DNA from 4 places in the Streptomyces sp. NPDC059895 genome. Region 3 is predicted to be linked to each of the others. Evidence: riboswitches for the same ligand, from Rfam matches in the RefSeq annotation. Region 3 holds a riboswitch; each other region holds the start of a gene.

Region 1 (4,201 bases), on a different contig from region 3:
TCAAGTGGTCGAGAACAACCACATCCAGATCAGAAGTGCTCGTAAACGAGAAGATAACGAAAGAACCTGTGACTCCGATATGAGCTCCGGCACTGAACGGCAGTACCTGGAGCGTCACTTGGGGAAGCCGGCCCGCCTCCACGAGCCGGTCCAGTTGCCGCGCCATGACCTCCGGGCCCCCCACCTCCCGGTGCAGCACGGCCTCGTCCAGCACCGCGTTCAGCGTCAGCGGCGGCTGCACGCGCAGTACGTCCTGGCGGGCCAGCCGCACCTCCACCAGAGTGTCCAACTGGTCCGCGTCGGCGCCCTCGACGGCGGCCCTCGTCACCGCCCGCGCGTACTCGGGTGTCTGGAGCAGCCCCGGGACCACGGTCGTCTCCAGGGTGCGCATCGCGCTCGCCTGCGACTCCAGGCTGATGAAGTCCCGGTAGGCGGGCGGCAGTACACCGCGGTAGGCGTGCACCCAGTGGTCCCGTCCGCCGCTGTCGACGGATCCCGCCAACGCCAGCATCAGCTCGCGCAGTCGGGGATCGGTCACGCCGTAGGCGTCGAGGAGTAACCGCACATCGGCCGGTTTCGTACCGCTGGTGCCGGTCTCGATCCGGCTCACCTTCGACTGGTGCCAGCCGACGAGCCGGGCCGCCTCCCCACTGGTCAGGCCGAGGCGGGCGCGCAGGGCCCGCAGTTCGGCGCCCAGTTTCCGGCGGCGTACCGCGGGACCGTGCTGCATAGAGCTCTCCTTACTCCCTACGAGCCGTCCAAATACGCTCTGCCGTGGCAGAGTTCACCGCATCGAGCGACAGATATATGCACATCTTGGTGGATCGCCACCGGTGACGGCCCGCTGATGGCAATCTGGCGACGAAGCACCAGTCCGGGACCGTACTCGAACCATCCGCACCGTGTCGGACTCCGGTCCCGTGGGAAAGGGACGGCATCGCCATGGCAGACCATCTGGAAGCATCCCTCACTCTGCCGAGCGACCCGGCCTCGGTGTCCACGGCTCGCGCGTTCGTGCTGACCACGCTGGGGGGATGGGGTCTTCCCGCGGAGGCGGAGACGGCCGACACCGTCCGCCTCATCGTCTCCGAGCTCGCCACCAACGCCGTACAGCACACCTTCGGGCAGTCGCCCACCTTCAGGGTGGACCTCCGGCTCGACCGGGACGAGCTGCTGCGTGTCGGCGTCACCGACAGCCACCCGCGCTTCCCCAGGCGCCTGCCGGCCGCCGTCCAGCAGGACAACGGCCGCGGCCTGGTGATCATCCGGTGGCTGACCGCGGAGTGCGGCGGAAGACTCCGCGTCCGCCCCACCCGCGAGGGCGGCAAGACCATCTCCGTCGACCTGCCGTGGACGGTGCCCGTGGAACCGGTGGCGACGGCGGGCCAACAGGAACCTTGACCCCGCGCGGCTTCCGGGGCGGGGGACGTGGAGCGGTGAGGGGCGTGGAGTACGTGTGTGGGGGGTGGGGGACGGAGGGCGGGGCGGAGGGTTGCGGGGATGGGGCGCGGGCGCGGGGGTGGGGTGCCGGGGGGCTTGGGGGCTCGCGGGTGTGGGGTCACTGGGGGCTGCGCGGGGAGACGGGCCGCACGGGAGCGGCTGTCCGCCGGACGAGTGGTGTGCGGGGCGCGGGCGCGGGTGTCCGCCGAACGGGTGGTTTCTGGCGGGCGTGAGCGCGGGCGACGCGCTCGGCCGGCAGGGGGTGGCGTGGGGGTGGCAGCGGCCGCCGCCGGAGGGGCGGAGGAACGGCGGAGGAGCGGCGGGGCAACGGCGGAGGAGCGGCGGAAGGCGTGGTGTTCCGGAGCCGGACGAGGCGAGGCGGAAGCCGACCGGTGGGGGACTGGCGAGGCTCCGCGACTGGGGAGGGCTGTGGAGGGCTGTGAAGCTGTGGAGGCCGGCGTGAAGGCCACGGAGGGCGGTTGAACGGCTGCGGGACGGCCCTGGGCGGGGCGCAGGCGGCGCGATCGGCCGGCTGACGGCCCTCACGCTCCCACGGCCGCCCATGGCCCTGATCCGCCCCTGATCCGCCCCTCCCGGCACCCGGAGCCGGGCTCCAGGGCGGGGCTGCGGGGGGCGGGGCTGCGCGGCCGGGCTCCGGAGGCGGTGGCGGCGCGTCAGGGACGCCGCCACCACCCCCGGAGGGTCACTTGACCCGGCCGCGGAGGATCACTTGACCCGGCCGTACCAGACGCTCTTGGTCCAGATCTTCTGCAGCCTCACCACGTCCCCGGTCTTCGGGGAGTGCCAGATCTTGCCCTTACCGGCGTAGATCCCGACGTGGTAGACGTACGACCCCGAGTGGAAGAACACGAGGTCCCCGGCCTTGCGATTGCTCGCCGAGATGTGGCGGGTCTTGTTGTACTGCTGGGCCGCCGTACGGGGCAGTTTCTTGCCCGCCTTCTTGAACGAGTACAGCGTGAGCCCGGAGCAGTCGAACCTGTTCGGTCCGGTGGCCCCGTACTTGTAGGGCGAACCCTTTTTGGAGGCCGCGATCTGGAGTGCCTTCGTCGCCGGGGTGACGGCCGCTGCTTCGGAGGCGACACCCGGGACCACGATCGAGCCGCCCACGGCGGCGATGGCGAAGGCCGAGGCCGTGCCGGCCCGGGCCATGAGCGACGGGACACGATTGAGCGCAGTCATGCGCAACCCTTCGTCAGCCGCCTGTGAAGGATGACCTGTCGGATTCGGGCTGGCGAAGTTGCCCGGCCGCTGCTGCGGCTTCACCCCAAGGGCTGCTCGGTCCGGTCGTGGCGCGACCGCTCCGGCGACCCGTCGTGCTTGGGTCCTCCACTCCTGCCGATGCACTCCTGTCGACCGGTCATCCGGGCGGCGGCAGGACTCGGCGTCCGCCCGGACCGCCCCGCCGCTTGTGGCGGGGGCTTGTCGTCAGTCAGGGATCTTGGCGCACCGATGTCCGAAAATCCCAACGCAACCGGGGATTTGTGGGGTTACTCACCACTCACCCGTTCGGGTGGACACCCTGATGGCGGGTCAGGTGTCAAGGCGACGACATACCCCCCGACCAGCGCCGGAACCTGACGTTCCGGCGCGGTGCCCCTCATTTCGCGCAACCGCTGTGGGCTGGAAAAAGCAGTCGAGGATAGGCCGCCCGGGGGTACGCCGTTCGGTCCGTTTCAACTCGGGGCCGAGCGTCACGCTTTCGGCGAACACGGAGCCGTCGGGACACCCGTACGTCATCGGTCGGGGAGCGGAGGCATCGTGACGCGCGCCGTGCGGCGCTCCCCGTCCAGCACGCGCAGCGCCCGCGCGAGCGTCGGCGCGTGCAGTTCGCTCTCGCCCCGCTGGTGCATCAGCGTCAGCGCGTCGCGCAGCGCGGTCGCCCTGCCGACCAGTGCCTGGGCGGCGCGCAGTCCGCTGTAGGTGTCGCCGTGGCGGGCGGGGTTGATCCGGCCGAGCAGGTCGACCACCTCCAGGTAACGGTCGATCAGCTCGGCCTCGGCCCGGGTCAGCGCGGGCAGCGGAGGCAGCTCGGGAGGCAGCATCGGCGGCTCACCCCACACCCGGCAGGCCGCCGGAAGCCCGGCGGGCCGGGACCACCCGGTCCACCAGGCCGTACTCCACGGCCTGGCGGGCGTCGAGGATCAGGTCCCGTTCGAGGTCGGCGTCGACCTGCTCCGGGCGGCGCCCGGTGTGCCGTACGAGCATCTCCTCCAGGCGGGTGCGGGTGCGGGCCAGTTCCCCGGCCTGGACGACCAGATCGCTCGTCTGTCCCCGCACCGGCTCCGGCAGCGCCGGCTGGCGGAGCACCACGCGCGCGCCCGGCAGCACGGACCGCTTGCCCGGTGTGCCCGCGGCCAGCAGGACGGCGGCGGACGAGCCGGCCTGGCCCAGGCAGACGGTCTCCACGTCACAGGTGACGTACCGCAGCGTGTCGTAGACGGCCGACATCGCGCTGAACGAGCCGCCCGGTGAGTTGACGTACAGCGAGATGTCCCGGTCGGGGTCCCGGTGCTCCAGGTACATGAGCTGGGCCATCACGTCGTTCGCCGCGGTGTCGTCGATCGGCGTGCCCAGGAAGACGATGCGCTCCTCCAGCAGCTTGGAGTACGGGTCCAGCGTCCGGTGCCCCGAGCCGGTGCGTTCGGTGAACTCGGGCAGGACATGGCGGGCGGACGGTCGGGTCATGGAGCCCCCTCTTTCGGCGTCTGTAAAAAATGTACAGGACGTACGTGACGTTAGA
Region 2 (4,201 bases), on a different contig from region 3:
GGCCTGGCCGCGGCCGAGCCTGCCCCGCTCGTGGGGGAGGAAGCCGACCGGCTCACGCCCCTCGTACACCACCGCCACGCGCGCGCGGGGCCGCACCCGGCCCACCGCGTCGGTGAACTCCGGTTCCATGAACGGATTGCGCGGAACCGTGGACGCGGCGCGCAGCGCACGCCAGCGCTCCCGATCCCCCTCGCCGAGCTCCTCCGGCCTGAGCACACGAACACGTCCACTGCTCAACCTGACCCCCCGATCAAGTCCCCCCTGGACTCCTGGACGGTACCGCTCCAGGCGGTCAGGGCGGTAGGTAGCGGAGCATGTTGTTGCCAATCGGTGCAGAGGCCTTCAACCGTCCTGTACCCGGCGTTGCGTGAGAAAGCCGTTTCTGGCCGCCGCTCCCCGTTCTCCCGCGGATCGGCCTGCACGGACGGTGAGTTGGGGACGGCCGGGATCCGTATTCTCTGATCATGGCCGCACCCTTCGCAGATGCCGCGCGCTGCGCCGCGTACTCCCTCATCGCCACCGACCTGGACGGAACGCTGCTCCGCGGCGACGACACCTTCTCCGACCGGTCGCTCGACGCGCTCGCGCGGGCGGCGGCGGCCGGCGCCCGCCACCTGGTCGTGACGGGCCGCCCGGCACCCCGGGTGCGGCCGCTGCTGGCGAACCTGCACAGCAGGGGACTCGCGGTGTGCGGACAGGGCGCGCAGCTGTACGACGCCGGCACGGACCGTCTGCTGTGGTCGGTCACCCTGGACCGGGACCTGGCGGAGACCGCGCTCGGGAAGATCGAGGCGGAGGTCGGCGAGGTGTACGCGGCCGTCGACCAGGACGGCGTCGACGGGCTGACGCTCATCGAGCCGGGCTACCGGATGCCCCACCCGACCCTGCCGGCCCTGCGCGTCGGGTCGCGCGACGACCTGTGGCGCGAGTCCATCAGCAAGGTGCTGCTGCGCCACCCCACCCTGTCCGACGACGAGTTGGCGGCGACGGCCCGCTCGGTGGTCGGCTCGCTCGCGACCGTCACCATGTCGGGGCCGGGCACGGTGGAGCTCCAGCCGTGCGGCATCACCAAGGCGACGGGTCTGGCGCTGGCGGCCGAACACCTCGGGCTGAGGCCCGAGGACTCGCTGGCCTTCGGCGACATGCCCAACGACATCCCGATGTTCGATTGGGCGGCGCGCGGTGTCGCGATGGCCAACGCCCACCCCGAGCTGAAGGCGGTGGCCGACGAGGTGACGACGTCGAACGAGGACGACGGCGTAGCCGTCGTCCTCGAACGCCTCTTCCCCTAGGACATGTGCCGCGGGGTGTGTGCCGCGGGGCCTGTTCTGCGGGGTGTGTCCTGAGCCTCGGGCAGGTCAGTACGCGCCGAACACGTTGTCGATGGAGCCGTAGCGGGCGGCCGCGTAGTTGCAGGCCGCGGTGATGTTGGCGACCGGGTCGTACGGGTCGTACGAGGTGCCGGGCACGTGGTACGCGGCGAAGGTCGGGTCGATGACCTGGAGCAGCCCCTTGGACGGGGTGCCCTTGGCCGCGTTGGAGTCCCAGAGGTTGATGGCCTTCGGGTTGCCCGACGACTCGCGGAGGATGTTGCGGTGGATGCCGTTGTACGTGCCCGGGATGCCGCGCTCGGCCATGATCGCGAGCGACTCGCGGATCCAGCCGTCGAGGTTGTCGGGGTACCCGGCGACCGTGGTGGCCGACGTCGTGGCGACCGACGTCGTGGGGGCGGCGGAGGCGCTGGTGGCGGCCATGAAGGGAAGGGAGAGCACGGCGGCGCCGGTGCAGACGGCGGCGACGGTGCGGGCGAGGCGGGTGCGGCGGGGCTGGGTGGCAGCAGACATGGCGGACTTCCTCTCCGGCGCCTGCGGGGTGAGCTGTCGGGTTCGGGCGGGGAGGTGCCCGGCCGGCCGCCGTACGGGTACGGCGGCACGACTTCACCCCTAGCCGGGGCCGTTACGTGCGTGACGTACGGCCCGGCGTTCTACCTGGGTCCCCCGCTCCTGCCGTGCGTGAGTGTTCGTCGATGGGTGGTGAAGGGCGGCGGCAGGATTCGGCGTCCGCCCGACTGAGCGGAACGTATGCGAGAGCACATGTCCGGAACAAGTGGCGGAATCACACCACACCCCCATTGACCATGATCCGCGCAGTATGGGGTGCTTGATCCTTTGCTGTCGTAAAACGTCAACTCACCTGAGGCAAAGCGGAATCACAGGGTCCGGTGTGAGGAGTGGGGTGGGGGGTGGAGTGAGCCAAGTCACCCGCCATCGCAATAGGGGTCAAACGGACAATGAGTCATAAGTCCTTTTTAAAAGGGCGCGTTGTGGAGGGGGGGTGGAAGGTGCGGAGGGGGGCGGAGCGGTGCGGAGGGGGGTGGGGGGTGCGGAGGGGGGTGGGGGTGCGGAGGGTGCGGGAACTGTCCGGTCGTGGCCCCGGGGCGCCCCGTAGGGCGGGTCGGCGGCGGGGGCGGAACCTCCCCGGTGGTGCCCGTCGTTGTCATGACGGCGGCCGTTCGGGCGGCAGGGGGATGCGCGGGCCCTCGTGGGTCGGTGGGCGGGCGGCGGGGGTCAGGGGGCGGGGTGTGTGGTGCGGCGCAGCCAGGGCGACGCGGCCAGTACGGCCAGGCCGGTGGCGACCGCGATCGCACCGCTGACGCCGTAGTGGACGGGCCGGGACACGTCGTCGTGGAGCCGCGCGGCCTGCGCCTGGATGCCGCCCGCGAGTGCCGCGGAGAGGAACCACAGCGCCATGGTCCACCCGGCGAAGGCGGCCGGGGCGAGCCTGGAGGTGGCCGACAGGCCCGAAGCCTTCACGAGGACGTCGCCGAGGCCGAGCAGCAGGCACGAGCCCACGATCCACCAGCCGGACATCGGGTGCGCGTCGCTGTCACCGCGCCCGCTCGTCGGCACCGCCAGCAGCAGGGCCGCCAGACCGCCGAGGGCGACCCCGAGCGCGATCGTGGGCCCGGCGCCCGGCCCGCGGCGGCCCGGCCGTACCCACAGGACCGCCACCGCCGGCGCGAGGACGGCCTCGAAGGCGCAGAGCGCCGGCAGGTACCAGTTCGCCGGGAAGCCGAAGCCGGGGATCGCGGTCCCGGCGCCCGCCGAGCCCGGCAGCAGTGTGGTGGAGTACGTCCGGAGGAGGGCGAGGTCGAAGACGGTCGAGGCGAGGAAGAGTACGACGCACGGACGCAGCCGGCCGCGTTCCCGCGCGGTCACCGCCGGACTGGTGAACAGCACCGCGAAGCAGGCGACCGGGGCCAGTACCGAGATCAGGGTGAGCAGGTTCACGAATTCTCAGGGTCAGTCACCCCGACGCGGCCAGGTGGACCGTGAACGCGGTGACGACCACGGCCCCGGTGACGATCCGGTGGCCGCCCGGCGTACCGGGGCCGAGCGAGCGAGGGACCGGGGGGAGACCGTGACCTTGCCGGCCGTCGGTACCGATCGAGGGGCGCGCCTTCGCCCGGTCGGGTGAAGGCTCCCGGTCGGGTGAAGGCTCCCGGTCGGTTGAGGGTGGTCGGTCGGCTGACGGCGGTCGGTCGGTTGGGGGAGGCCGGTCGGTTGAGGGTGGTCGGTCGGTTGGGGGAGGCCGGTCGGTTGAGGGCGGTCGGTCAGGTGACGGCGGTCGGCCAGGTGGCGGCGGCCGGTCACGTACTGCGCCAGGCCGCACGTCATGCCGATCGCGGCCGCCGCGAAACCCCCAGTGCCGGCCGTGGTGATCGCCGAGCCCGCCGGTGATCACCGGTCCCGCGAGGGCGCCGAGGCCGAGCGCCGCGCAGTAGAGGGCGAAGTCCGCGTCGCGGCGGTGGTCGTCGGCGCGCCGAAGCGTGCCGACCAGGGTGGCGGCGTTCGGCCTGGCGAGCCCGGTGCCGGCGACGATCAGGCCGAGGCCCGTCCAGGTCGTGCCGGCGGTGGGCACGGCCAGGGCGTAGAGCCCGCAGGCGGTCAGGACTCCACCCCACAGCACCGCGCGGTACGGGCCCAGGACACGGTCGGCGAGTCGGCCGCCGGCGACGGAGGCCAGGTGGGCGAGGGCGCCGAAGGCCGCCGCGAGGGAGACGGCGGTCCCGGCCGGCAGGCCCAGACCGCCGTGGGCCACCGCGTCGGAGAAGTAGAGGACCAGAACGGCCTGCACCCCCAGGAAGGAGAAGCGCTCCCAGGCCGTCAGGCCGCAGAGGGCGAGCAGGCCCCCGGGCCGG
Region 3 (4,201 bases):
GCAGTTGGGTGGTCGGGACCCTACCTCATGCTTGAAAGTTGAAGCAATGATGTCGGTGGGCGGCTCAGCGGCCGTCGGGACAGGGCGACGAGCGGCGCCGCCACGGCAGATCCTCGGGCGCGGTCTCGCCGCCGCCCTCCTGGAGCCCCTTCGCCACCCGCGTGAAGATCTCCTCCAGTTGCCCCACCTGCTCCGGCGTGAGCCGGTCGAAGAGGGCGGCGCGCACCGTGTCGACGTGACCCGGCGCCGTCCGCTCCAGCACCGTCATGCCCTCCTGGGTGAGGGCCGCGACGCTCCCGCGCTTGTCGCCACGGCACTCCTCGCGCCGCACCAGGCCGTCCTTCTCCAGCCGCGCCACCGCATACGTCAGCCTGCTCCGCGTGATCTTCAGCTTCTCCGCCAGACCGGTCATGCGCAGCCGCCGCTGCGGAGCCTCGGAGAGGTGGGCGAGGATCGAGTAGTACAGGTGGGGCATGCCGGCCTCCTGCTGGAGCTGCCGGTCGATCGCGTCCTCCAGGAGGAGGTATCCGGCGACGTACGCGCGCCATGCGCGCTGCTCCTCGGGAGTGAGCCAGCGGGTCGTCATGCTTCCAGTGTAGGTTTGTTTCAAAGTTGAACCAAGAACCAGGAGTCGCGGGCCTCCTGCCGCCGCGCCCCCGCCGCGCCAGGACCCCGCCGCGCCAAGACCCCGTCGCCCGTCCCCGGAGAGGCCGCGCCGATGCCGTACCCGTACGTCCTGCTGTCCGCAGCCGTCTCCCTCGACGGCTACCTCGACGACACCGGCCCCGACCGCCTGCTGCTCTCCGGCCCCGCCGACTTCGACCGGGTCGACGAGGTGCGGGCCTCCGTGGACGCGATCCTGATCGGCGCGGGCACCCTCCGCGCCGACAACCCCCGGCTCCTGGTCAACGCGCCCGCGCGCCGGGCCGCGCGCCGGGCGGCCGGCAGGCCGGAGTACCCCCTGAAGGTCATGGTCAGCGGCTCCGGAGAACTGGACCCGGCGGCGCTGTTCTGGCACACCGGTGGCGAGAAGGCCGTGTACACCACCGACCTGGGCGCCGAGCGCGCCCGCTCACTCGGCCTCGCCGCCGACGTCGTACCCCTCGGCCCCCACCTCGACTGGCGCCGGCTGCTGGAACACCTCCACGACGTCCGGGGCGTACGACGGCTCATGGTCGAGGGCGGCGGAACCATCCACAGCCAGCTCCTCCAGGAGGGCCTCGCCGACGAACTCCAGCTCGTCCTGGCGCCCCTCTTCGTGGGCGACCCGGACGCGCCCCGGCTCTTCGGGCCCGGCGGCTACCAGGGCGGACGGCTGCGACTCGTCGAGACACGGCGCCTCGACGACGTCGTCCTGATGCGCTACGAGCCCACCGCGCCCGGCTCCGGCCCGCTCCCCACCGCCGCCGACCGGCACTGGCTGGCCCTCGCCTGCGAGCTGGCCGCCGCCTGCCCGCCGTCGCGGACCGCGTTCAGCGTCGGCGCGGTGGTGGTGGCCGCGGACGGGGCGGAGCTGGCCCGCGGCCACTCCCGCGAGGCCGGCGACCCCGTCGTCCACGCCGAGGAGGCCGCCCTCGCGAAGATCGACCCCGCCGACCCCCGCCTGGCCACGGCCACCGTCTACAGCAGCCTCGAACCCTGCGCCCACCGCTCCTCCCGCCCGACCCCCTGCGCCCGCCTCGTCCTCGCCGCGGGCGTCCGCAGGGTGGTGACGGCCTGGCGCGAACCGGACACCTTCGTGACCGGCGCCGACGGCACCGGCCTGCTGACGGCCGCGGGCGTCGACGTCGCCGTCCTGGCCGAGTACGAGGAACGGGCCATGGCGCCCAACCTGCATCTGCTGCAGGGCAGTTGATACGGGCCGGGCCCCGTGCGAGCCACCCCCCGGGAGCGTGTGTGCGTCGGGCCCCGCGGATGGCGTACACTGGTGTCATAACGACGCGGGGTGGAGCAGCTCGGTAGCTCGCTGGGCTCATAACCCAGAGGTCGCAGGTTCAAATCCTGTCCCCGCTACTGAAGGCCGAGGGCCGGAATCCTGATCACAGGGTTCCGGCCCTCGGTGTGTTGCACCGTCGCGGCGTCGGCGCCCGGCCTCCGAGGCCCCGAAGCCTCCGGGACCATCCCTTACGGAACGTGAGCGGACGAGCGCCCTGCGCATAACAACTGAGTCACCATCACAAAAGCCGTGGTGGGTGCGGCGCGTTCGACACGGGGTCAACTCGCCCAGATTTCATCGATCCTGAGGCAAAAGTCCAGGCCATGAATGTTGTTGATCAAGAGGAACGGCTTGGAAACCCAGCCCCGGGTCTATTAACGTTCGATAACGCAGCGCGGTCGTCCCAGCCGTCACAAGAGGCGGCTCCGTGCGCACGCGCCGAATCCCGTAAGGGAACCGGGGAACCACCACCTTGGGGTGAATCACGCGGAGCCGCCGTGAGGTAACGGCCGGTATACGCGCGTAGGAGACCTTCCCGCTCCGAACCCGTCAGCTAACCCGGTAGGCGACGGAAGGAAAGGAGTACGCCCGCGTGGCGTCCAACCCGCCTGCCCCAGAAGCCCCGATCGCGCCCGGCCAGCCCTTCGGCTACGGCGGCTACCGCACCGACGAGGGCCCCTGGGAGGAGTGGAACCCCACCGCGGATTCCATTCGCCCGGTCCGCGGCCGGCACCGCGTCGCGAAGCAGCGCGGCGGACTCGCCCGCAGCTCCACCGTTCTCGGCGTCGGCGTCATAGCCGCCGTCGGCGCGGGCGGCATGGCCAGCGCCAACACGGGCAAGCCCCCGGTCTCCATCTCCATGCCGGACCTCCCCTCCGTGGGTTCCCTGATCTCGGACGACGACACCCCCGAGGAGTCCACGTCCGCGTCCGCCCTCAGCACCTTCGGCACCACGGTCGCCGACGAGGACAGCGGCGACAGTGCCGCCGACGCCGGAGAGGCGCTGCGCAGCCGGATCATGGCGCAGGCCGAGTCCCAGCAGACCCAACTCGAGACCAAGGCGCAGGCCGCCGCCGAGGCCGCCGCCGCCAAGGCCGAGGCAGACGCGGCCGCCAAGGCGGAGAAGGAGGCGGAGGCCAAGGCCGCCGCCGCGAAGAAGAAGGCCGCCGAGGAGGCCGCGAAGAAGGCCGAGGCCGAGCGCCTCGCCGAGCTCGCCAAGCAGTACACACTGCCGACGTCCTCGTACACCATCACCTCGACGTTCGGCCAGGCCGGCGCCTACTGGTCCTCCGGGTACCACACGGGCCTCGACTTCGCCGCCCCCACCGGCACCCTGATCAAGGCCGTGCACAGCGGCACCATCACCTCGGCGGGCTGGGACGGGTCCTACGGGTACAAGACCGTGCTCACCCTCGACGACGGCACCGAACTCTGGTTCGCCCACCAGTCCTCCATCAGCGTCAGCGTCGGCCAGAAGGTCTCCACCGGCGACGTGATCGGCCGCGTCGGCGCCACCGGCAACGTCACGGGCGCCCACCTCCACCTGGAGGTCCACCCGGGCGGCAGCAGCTCGGGCGTCGACCCCGCGGCCTGGCTCCGGGACAAGGGGCTCAACCCCTGAGATCCCGTACTGCCTGAGTCTTCCGGGGGCCGGTGAGGTGGCTTCCCGGATGTTCGCCAGGACTTGGCCGGAGGCGTGGTATACGCGCCTCCGGCCAAGTCGTTGGAGTTGGAGTTGGCGTTGGAGTTGGCATGCAGCGTGACCGGCAAATGACTGGCGCATGACTGGCAACGTCTTCGGCCGGACCGCCGACTCCGAGGGGCGTCCTTACGTGGTGTCCCTCACGGCCGGGGGCCGTGCCCCGGGTACGGCCCCGGTCCCGTCGGGTACCCGTAACCGCCTTGTCCGTAACCGCCTTGTCCGTGACCGGAGGGCCCCTGGCCGGAGGGTCCCTGGCCGGGATGGCCGTAGCCGGGATGGCCGTAGCCGGGATGACCGTGTCCGTGGACCCCGTACACCGGCCACGGCGGCACGGCCAACGGGACCGGGGGAGCCGTCATACGGGCCGCATGCTCCAGGGCGGGGCGGGCGACATCCCTGCGCCGCCAGAGTTCGTTGAGCAGTTCCCGCTCCCGTACGACGAAGTCGGCGCCGGCCCGGCCGAGGCGCCCACGGTGCCGTAGGAACGCGAGGGAGGTCGCGTACGCCTCGTACCTCGCCACCTCGCGCGCGGCGGGCTTGCCCAGGTACCGGCGGGCGTGGTC
Region 4 (4,201 bases), on a different contig from region 3:
GACCCGGCCGACCTGAGGTGGCGCGGCGGTCTCATCATGCGCGGACTGCGCACCCTCCCCGTGGAGTTCACGCCCCCCGCGCCCCGCTGAGCGCCCACACCTCGCTGACCGCCCACACCCCGCTGACCGGCCCACACGCCGCAGCCGTCCGCTGACCGACCGTCGTGTGAGGGAACGGCGAAGCGGAGGTGACGGCTTCTCGACTCTGTGATCTTCACGTGATCCGCGCGGCATTAACTTGTGACAAGTGATCGTGTGCCGATACGTTCACTCGTCAGCGCGGCGCCTCGGCACCACCCGTCGCGCGGTCAATGCTGTCTCGAGAAAGGCCCCCCGCATGCTCACCGGGAACGGTCGTCATCGTCGCCCCCGCCAGGCCCCGGCCCTCCTCGTCGCGGCCGGCGTGACCGGCTCGGCCATCGCCATCCCGCTGCTCGGCGCCACCGGCGCGAGCGCCGCGGACAACACGGTGTGGGACACGGTGGCGGAGTGCGAGACCGGGGGCTCCTGGAGCGCCAACGAGGGCGGCGGCGAGTACGGCGGCCTGTCCCTGACGCAGGAGAACTGGGAGGCGTACGGCGGGCTCGACTACGCCCCGCGCCCGGACCTGGCCAGCCGCAACCAGCAGATATCCGTCGCCCAGAAGGTCCTCGCGGACCAGGGCGTCGGCGCGTGGGGGACCTGCGGGCTGACGTCCGGTCTGAGCGCGGACTCCGGCTCGGAGGACCTGGACACCGGGGTGGCCGAGGACTCGTCCGACTCCTCCGTGACGTCCGGCTTGTCCGACCTGTCCCGGGAGTCGTCCGACTCCTCGGACTCCTCGGACTCCTCGGACTCCTCCGCCTCTTCCTCCAACTCCTCCGGCTCCTCGGCGGATGCAGGCGAGGACTCCACGGACTCGTCCACCGAATCCGCCACGGATTCTCCGGAAACGTCCGCGTCGTCCCCTTCTTCCTCTTCCGCCTCCGCGTCGGACAAGTCCGCCACGTCCGACACGTCCACCGGTTCCGGCGCGAGCGGCTCCTCGGCGGGCGGCGGCTCGTCCACCGCGACCCCGGAAGCGGACGACTCGGGCAACCCGGGTCAGAGCGCGGGCGCTTGGAGCCTGGTCGACACCGGTTCGGCCGACGCGGTGACCGGCGGCACCACGGCCGGCGCCACCGCGTCTGACGACACCGCGTCCTCCTCCGGCCGCCACCGCGGCGGCAGCGCCGACGAGGACACGGCCGACGGCACCACCACCGCCTCCTCCGGCCGGCACGCCGCCGACACCCTCGGCGGCACGGCGGCCACCTACACCGTCCAGGCGGGCGACTCCCTCGTCACCATCGCCGACTCCCTTGACCTCGACGGCGGATGGCGTGCGCTCTACGCCGAGAACAAGGACGTCATCGGAGCCGACCCGGGCGACATCGTGCCCGGTCAGACGCTCGCGACAGGGGTCGAATAGGGCGTAAAAGCCGTGAAAACGGGGGGAGTTCGCGTCATGCTTCGCGCTGAATGTCCGGTTTGGCGAAAGTGTGGGATGAGTCTCAGAAGCGCTGATCGTCTTTGATATTCCGCCGATCGCCTGCCTACGGTCATGACCGCTCGGCAACCCGAGCCCCGGCCGTCGCAACGCCGAATCCTGCCAGCGGCCATCCGGGAACAGTCGTCGCGTCAAGCGCCGCAGGCAGGAGCGGGGGACCCAAGGTAAGTGCCGCACCGGGTGGTCGACGGACGCGGCTAGGGGTGAAGCCACGCCTCCCGGAGAGGCGTGGCCGGGCAACTCAACCGGCCCGAACCCGACAGCTCACCTCGCAGGCGTCGGTGAGGGGATCGATCCATGCTGTTTTCCGGCAAGGGCAAGCACCGCCGTCCGTCCAAGGCCACCCGCGCCATCGCCGTCGCCGGTGTCACCGGCGCCGCCGTCGCCGCCCCGCTGATGGCGGCCGGCAACGCCTCCGCCGCCACCGCCTCCGAGTGGGACACGGTCGCCCAGTGCGAGTCCGGCGGCAACTGGTCCATCAACACCGGCAACGGCTACTACGGCGGCCTGCAGTTCTCCGCCTCCACCTGGGCCGCGCACGGCGGCACGCAGTACGCCGCCACCGCCGACAAGGCCACCAAGTCCCAGCAGATCCAGATCGCCGAGAAGGTCCTCGCGAGCCAGGGCAAGGGCGCGTGGCCGGTCTGCGGCAAGGGCCTGTCCGGCGCCGCCTACACCGGCGGTTCCTCGTCCGACTCCTCCTCCGGCTCCTCGACCGACTCCTCGTCCGGCTCCGGTTCCTCGAACTCCGGTTCCTCGGACTCCGGCACCACGAGCCGTTCGACCGAGCAGCAGAGCGCCTCCCGCTCCGCCGAGCGCCCGGCCGCCCAGAGCCAGAAGACGGTCACCACCCCGACCGGCGAGAAGGTCGAGAAGGGCGACGGCGAGTACAAGGTGGTCACCGGCGACACCCTCAGCTCCATCGCCCAGGAGCAGGACGTCGCGGGCGGCTGGGAGAAGCTGTTCCAGCTCAACAAGGACATCGTCGACGACGCCGACCTCATCTACCCGGGCCAGCAGCTGCACCTGAAGTGACACCTGACTCCCAGGGCGGCCACAGCTCCCGCACAGCCGCGGTCCGCACACTGAAGACCTCGTGAGGGTCCCCCCCGTCCCCACGAGCGCCCCGCTCCGGCGCGCGTTCCCCCGTACGCGCCGGAGCGGGGCTTTTCTTTGCCCGCCCGCCATCCGCCTGTTGGTCACCCTCTTTGTTCCGGGCGGGAACAATGTGTACCGTCAGCCTGTCCACGGGGCGGTCGGTCGGCTGCCGGCGGCCCCGGGACGGTTAGGCTCTAGTCGCAAGGCCACAACAAGGGATCACCAAGGGCCGCCCGTGGCCCACGTGCCCCGCACAACCAGCGTCACATCCCACGAAGGAGATGCTCGTGCCGTCCATCGACGTCGTCGTAGCCCGGGAAATCCTGGACTCCCGAGGCAACCCCACGGTCGAGGTCGAGGTCGGCCTCGACGACGGCAGCACGGGTCGTGCCGCCGTTCCGTCCGGCGCCTCCACCGGAGCCTTCGAGGCCATCGAGCTCCGCGACGGTGACCCGAACCGCTACCAGGGCAAGGGCGTCGAGAAGGCCGTCCTCGCCGTCATCGAGCAGATCGGCCCGGAGCTGGTCGGCTACGACGCCACCGAGCAGCGCCTGATCGACCAGGCCATGTTCGACCTGGACGCCACCGACAACAAGGGCTCCCTGGGCGCCAACGCCATCCTCGGCGTCTCCCTCGCCGTCGCCCACGCCGCCTCCGAGGCCAGCGACCTGCCCCTCTTCCGCTACCTGGGCGGCCCGAACGCGCACCTGCTGCCGGTGCCGATGATGAACATCCTGAACGGCGGCTCGCACGCCGACTCCAACGTGGACATCCAGGAGTTCATGATCGCCCCCATCGGCGCGGAGTCCTTCTCCGAGGCCCTGCGCTGGGGCACCGAGGTCTACCACACCCTGAAGAAGGTCCTGAAGAGCAAGGGCCTGTCCACCGGCCTCGGCGACGAGGGCGGCTTCGCCCCGAACCTCGGCTCCAACCGCGAGGCCCTCGACCTCATCCTCGAGGCGATCAAGGAGGCCGGCTACACCCCCGGCGAGCAGATCGCCCTGGCGCTCGACGTCGCCGCGTCAGAGTTCTACAAGGACGGCTCCTACACCTTCGAGGGCAAGGACCGCTCCGCCGCCGAGATGACCGAGTACTACGCCGAGCTCGTCGAGGCGTACCCGCTCGTCTCCATCGAGGACCCGCTGTTCGAGGACGACTGGGAGGGCTGGAAGACCATCACCGCCAAGCTCGGTGACAAGGTCCAGCTCGTCGGCGACGACCTGTTCGTCACCAACCCCGAGCGCCTCGCCCGCGGTATCGAGGAGGGCGCCGCCAACGCGCTGCTCGTGAAGGTGAACCAGATCGGTTCGCTCACCGAGACCCTCGACGCCGTCGAGCTGGCCCAGCGCAACGGCTTCAAGTGCATGATGTCCCACCGCTCCGGCGAGACCGAGGACGTCACCATCGCCGACCTGGCCGTCGCCACCAACTGCGGCCAGATCAAGACCGGCGCCCCGGCCCGCTCCGAGCGCGTCGCCAAGTACAACCAGCTGCTGCGCATCGAGGAGATCCTCGACGACGCCGCCGTGTACGCCGGCCGCAGCGCCTTCCCGCGCTTCCGCGAGGTCTCCAAGG

What was found. Region 3 has a riboswitch for cyclic di-AMP ahead of ACFV9M_RS30040 (M23 family metallopeptidase). Riboswitches for the same ligand answer to the same signal wherever they lie in the genome.
Region 1: another riboswitch for cyclic di-AMP. It lies ahead of ACFV9M_RS31235 (C40 family peptidase); the one in region 3 lies ahead of ACFV9M_RS30040 (M23 family metallopeptidase).
Region 2: another riboswitch for cyclic di-AMP. It lies ahead of ACFV9M_RS34025 (transglycosylase SLT domain-containing protein); the one in region 3 lies ahead of ACFV9M_RS30040 (M23 family metallopeptidase).
Region 4: another riboswitch for cyclic di-AMP. It lies ahead of ACFV9M_RS28095 (transglycosylase family protein); the one in region 3 lies ahead of ACFV9M_RS30040 (M23 family metallopeptidase).

What each region holds. Positions count from the first base shown of each region.
Region 1 is NZ_JBHWKO010000036.1:70,541-74,741, reverse strand. Features, by position in the region: gene ACFV9M_RS31245 (helix-turn-helix domain-containing protein) at 1-730, opposite strand, end outside; gene ACFV9M_RS31240 (ATP-binding protein) at 943-1,401, shown strand; gene ACFV9M_RS31235 (C40 family peptidase) at 2,167-2,640, opposite strand; cyclic di-AMP (ydaO/yuaA leader) riboswitch at 2,644-2,855, opposite strand; gene ACFV9M_RS31230 (hypothetical protein) at 3,195-3,503, opposite strand; gene ACFV9M_RS31225 (ATP-dependent Clp protease proteolytic subunit) at 3,511-4,146, opposite strand.
Region 2 is NZ_JBHWKO010000045.1:10,095-14,295, forward strand. Features, by position in the region: gene ACFV9M_RS34015 (GNAT family N-acetyltransferase) at 1-216, opposite strand, end outside; gene ACFV9M_RS34020 (HAD family hydrolase) at 465-1,292, shown strand; gene ACFV9M_RS34025 (transglycosylase SLT domain-containing protein) at 1,359-1,844, opposite strand; cyclic di-AMP (ydaO/yuaA leader) riboswitch at 1,850-2,029, opposite strand; gene ACFV9M_RS34030 (hypothetical protein) at 2,568-3,290, opposite strand; partial or broken gene ACFV9M_RS34035 (oligopeptide:H+ symporter) at 3,618-4,201, opposite strand, start outside.
Region 3 is NZ_JBHWKO010000034.1:17,762-21,962, reverse strand. Features, by position in the region: gene ACFV9M_RS30055 (MarR family winged helix-turn-helix transcriptional regulator) at 65-586, opposite strand; gene ACFV9M_RS30050 (dihydrofolate reductase family protein) at 719-1,855, shown strand; tRNA gene ACFV9M_RS30045 (tRNA-Met) at 1,940-2,013, shown strand; cyclic di-AMP (ydaO/yuaA leader) riboswitch at 2,363-2,521, shown strand; gene ACFV9M_RS30040 (M23 family metallopeptidase) at 2,529-3,557, shown strand; gene ACFV9M_RS30035 (PrsW family intramembrane metalloprotease) at 3,779-4,201, opposite strand, start outside.
Region 4 is NZ_JBHWKO010000029.1:92,341-96,541, reverse strand. Features, by position in the region: gene ACFV9M_RS28105 (cytochrome P450) at 1-90, shown strand, start outside; gene ACFV9M_RS28100 (transglycosylase family protein) at 338-1,450, shown strand; cyclic di-AMP (ydaO/yuaA leader) riboswitch at 1,655-1,821, shown strand; gene ACFV9M_RS28095 (transglycosylase family protein) at 1,826-2,563, shown strand; gene eno (phosphopyruvate hydratase) at 2,914-4,201, shown strand, end outside.